DNA from 2 places in the Neorhizobium sp. S3-V5DH genome. Region 2 is predicted to be linked to the other one. Evidence: predicted binding sites of a transcription regulator. Region 2 holds the regulator's gene; the other holds the start of a gene.
The links. Region 2 encodes LexA, which represses DNA repair genes until DNA is damaged. Its sites were predicted from a motif close to TGTTCNNNNTGTGTTCNG; they were not measured.

Region 1 (2,201 bases), on a different contig from region 2:
TGTGAAGCTGGAAGTGGATTACGGACGTGACCTGTGGCCGGTCCGCACCGACCTTTCGCAGTTCGAACAGGTGCTGATCAATCTGTGCGTCAACGCCCGCGACGCAATGCCGACTGGCGGGACGATCCTGATCAAGACACGCAATGTGTCTGCGGAGGAGGCGTCGGATTTCCACCAGGCCGACCTCCCTTCGGAAGATTTCGTCATGGTCGAGGTCTCCGATACCGGCACGGGAATCCCGCCTGCAATCATGGACAAGATCTTCGAACCCTTTTTCACCACCAAGGAAGTCGGGAAGGGAACTGGGCTTGGCCTTTCGATGGTATACGGCATTGTCAAGCAGTCCGGCGGTTATATCTATCCCGAATCGGAAGTCGGTCGCGGGACCAGTTTCCGGATATTCCTGCCGCGCCACATTCCCGAGACGCCTGCGGTCATTCCAGGAGCTGCGGCTACCGCCGAGCCAGCGCCTTCCGTGCCTGTTCCGCCGGCGTCTGCCGCCGAGGACATGGACCTCACCGGAAAGTCCGCAGTCGTGCTTCTGGTCGAGGACGAGGAGGCGGTGCGTCGCGGCGGCAAGCGGATGCTGGAGACGCGCGGCTACACGGTCCACGAGGCGGGTTCCGGCGTAGAGGCGCTCGACATCATGGAAGAGCTGGAGGGTAGGGTCGACATCGTCGTCTCCGACGTGGTGATGCCGGAGATGGACGGACCGACGCTGCTTGCCGAGCTCCGCAAATCGTATCCGGACCTGAAATTCATCTTCGTGTCCGGCTATGCCGAAGATGCGTTTGCCCGCAACTTGCCGGCCGATGCCAAATTCGGTTTCCTGCCGAAGCCGTTCTCGCTGAAACAGCTCGCCGTCGCCGTCCGGGAAATGCTCGATTCGGATTAGGAAGATGCCGATCGAAATTCCGAACTTCCGCGATTCGTCCCGCAATTGCAGCGAGACGTTTGTTTTCTCAAGTGAATTTCCATGTGATTCATTGGCGTGAACATGACGGGAACGGAAGCCGAATAGCTATTTTCCGTCAAACTGTTGATCGGCTATTGCCAAATGAGAACAAAATAGGTACATCAGCTTTATCGGCTGCTTCATTGCTTGCGCGGCGGCAATAACCTAAAGGATGGGATCCATGGCACAGAATAGTTTGCGGCTGGTAGAGGAAAAAGGCGTGGACAAGAGCAAGGCGCTGGAAGCGGCACTGTCGCAGATCGAACGTTCCTTCGGCAAGGGATCGATCATGAAGCTCGGCTCGAACGAGAATATCGTCGAGATCGAAACGGTTTCCACGGGCTCTCTGAGCCTCGATATCGCACTCGGAATTGGCGGTCTGCCCAAGGGCCGCATCGTCGAGATCTACGGCCCGGAAAGCTCGGGCAAGACGACGCTCGCATTGCAGACGATCGCCGAAGCGCAGAAGAAGGGTGGCATCTGCGCCTTCGTTGACGCAGAACACGCGCTCGATCCGGTCTATGCACGGAAGCTTGGCGTCGATCTCCAGAATCTCTTGATCTCGCAGCCGGATACGGGCGAGCAGGCGCTTGAAATCACCGATACGCTGGTCCGCTCCGGCGCCGTCGATGTTCTCGTCGTCGACTCGGTCGCAGCGCTGACACCGCGCGCCGAAATCGAGGGGGAGATGGGTGATAGCCTGCCGGGTCTGCAGGCCCGCCTGATGAGCCAGGCTTTGCGTAAGCTGACCGCCTCTATCTCCCGCTCGAACTGCATGGTCATCTTCATCAACCAGATCCGCATGAAGATCGGTGTCATGTTCGGCTCTCCGGAAACCACCACCGGCGGCAATGCGCTGAAATTCTATGCTTCGGTTCGTCTGGATATCCGCCGCATCGGCCAGGTGAAGGAACGCGAAGAGGTCGTGGGCAACCAGACGCGCGTGAAGGTCGTCAAGAACAAGATGGCGCCTCCCTTCAAGCAGGTTGAATTCGACATCATGTATGGCGAAGGCGTTTCCAAGACCGGCGAACTGATCGACCTCGGCGTCAAGGCCGGCATTGTCGAGAAGTCCGGCGCCTGGTTCTCCTACAACAGCCAGCGTCTCGGTCAGGGCCGCGAGAACGCGAAGCTCTTCCTGCGCGACAACCCAGAGCTTGCCCGCGAGATCGAGATGTCGCTCCGCCAGAATGCGGGCCTGATCGCCGATCGCTTCCTGCAAAATGGCGGGCCGGATGCCGACGAC
Region 2 (2,201 bases):
AGCTCGCCTCTGTCTCGGAACCGTCAGGCATCCTTACCGTGCGCGAAAACTCCAGAATGTCGCCGGCGGAAATTCCGCGCAGCCTGAACCGGGCATGATCGGCGACGGCATCCTGCGACGCGACGACCAGGGCAGAAAGCCCCTGCCTGTTGCGCCCTTTTCGAAAGGCGAGATCGCGCGCGGTAAAGACATTGCCCCGCTTGGCGGCAGCGCTCGCGTGACGGCGGTTGGTGATCGCCAGTGGCTCCAGATAGGTACCATCCGAGAAGAACACACAAGCATTGGCAGTGCCGAAAGGATGAAATGCATCCGGTGCGACAGTAAATCCGAGATCGGAGAGCCGCGAACGCGCGAACGCAAGGTCCGCCACCGGCAGTACGAGATGATCGATCGATCTTGCGTTCAAGCGAGGCCCCCAGGAATTTCAGAATCGCAAAGCTAAAATGGCAGCGGGCACGCCGTGCGCAAGTGGTAACGAAGCAGATATCTTGCAGACATCTATGAAGAAAAAATCATCATACTTCACGAAAATTTAGGGACTTGCGGAACACATATGGAACATATAGTGTCCGTTCTTGATTTGTTTCCGACTCTTGAGGGTGCCGAAAATGCTCACGCGCAAACAGCAGGAATTGCTTCTGTTCATACACGAACGGATGAAGGAATCCGGCGTACCGCCCTCCTTCGACGAAATGAAGGATGCGCTCGACCTTGCGTCCAAGTCGGGTATTCACCGGTTGATCACCGCGCTCGAGGAACGCGGCTTCATCCGCCGCCTGCCGAACAGGGCGCGCGCCCTGGAAGTCATCAGGCTGCCGGAAGCCTATGCGCCCAGCATTCAGCCGCGCCGGGGCTTTTCGCCCAGCGTCATCGAAGGCAGTCTTGGCAAGCCGCAACCGGCTGCCGCCTCTGCGAAGCCCCCCGCCAACGACGATAGTTCCAACTCAACCACGGTTCCCGTCATGGGCCGCATCGCGGCCGGCGTTCCGATCTCGGCGATTCAGAACAATACGCACGACATCGCCGTCCCTGCCGAGATGCTCGGGTCGGGCGAACATTATGCGCTGGAGGTCAAGGGCGATTCGATGATCGAGGCCGGCATCCTCGACGGCGATACCGTAATCATCCGCAACGGCAATACGGCCAATCCGGGCGATATCATCGTCGCATTGGTGGACGAGGAGGAAGCGACACTCAAGCGCTTCCGTCGCCGCGGGGCGTCGATCGCGCTGGAAGCCGCCAACCCGGCCTATGAGACGCGGATTTTCCCGCCGGACCGGGTCAAGATCCAGGGTAAGCTTGTGGGTCTCATCCGCCGCTATCATTGACCAGTTTGCCCAGCGGTTCCGGCAGGGATGAGCTGAAGATCTGGCGCCGCCAGTCGTAATGGCGATGGCGGGTCCATGGGCGGTCTTGGCCAAGGAGCGCTGCACGAAGCCGCCAGCGGTGGATGTCCGCGGAACCATCAAAAAACAGTTCGAGCGCTCCTGCGATCCTCAGCGCGTTGCCGTTGATCATCAGGGCTCCGGAACGGCAGCGGTCAAACCTGGCACGTGGAGCGACGACGATATGCGCAGCGTCGCAGGCGACGCCGGCATAACGCGCGTCCTCCACATGAACGACTACAGCGCCTGCGGCGGTTTTTGACGCGCACCAGGCTCGCGGGGTGCAGATGAACCGGCCGACCGGTACCTGCTTCATCCCGCGGCTTGACGTTTCTCTCTCCTCCGTCGTCAATTCAGCACGCTCGCCGAGACTGTTCGAAGGCAGCGGATTTCCTCCGGACTTTCCCTCCGGGAGCCTGTCTCCGGCCGGAGACTTGTCTTTCGCTGGCAGCAATTCCGGTTTCACCGGGTCCCCCAGCAGAAGCGCCCGCTTCCATTGATCATAGACAAATTCCGCGGGACGGGTGCGATTGGTGGCGATGCCATTACCATCTGTCAGGGCAATCATGGTGCCATCCTCGGAGATCAGGAGATCCGGAAGGGATCTCGACCGCTCCTGCCATGACAGCAACAAGCCGGCCACCAATAGAGGAATACCCAAGTATCTGAGCCGGGTTCTCAGTAGCGTCAGCAGAAGAAAGCCTGCCGTCGAGACGACCAGGAACCAGGGATGCTGGCGGCCGATGCCTACATCGCCGCCCCAGGCCGCCACATGCCTGGCGATCGCAATCACCGCTTCCAGGCCGAGGCCCATGA

Region 1: recA (recombinase RecA) is a predicted target of LexA. The motif match lies at 1,060-1,077, and genes of this name have one in related genera.

What each region holds. Positions count from the first base shown of each region.
Region 1 is NZ_SMCL01000021.1:36,273-38,473, forward strand. It holds gene EDE09_RS22425 (PAS domain-containing sensor histidine kinase) at 1-895, shown strand, start outside; gene recA (recombinase RecA) at 1,137-2,201, shown strand, end outside.
Region 2 is NZ_SMCL01000022.1:37,666-39,866, reverse strand. It holds gene EDE09_RS22920 (VOC family protein) at 1-406, opposite strand, end outside; gene lexA (transcriptional repressor LexA) at 609-1,328, shown strand; gene EDE09_RS22910 (ComEC/Rec2 family competence protein) at 1,309-2,201, opposite strand, start outside.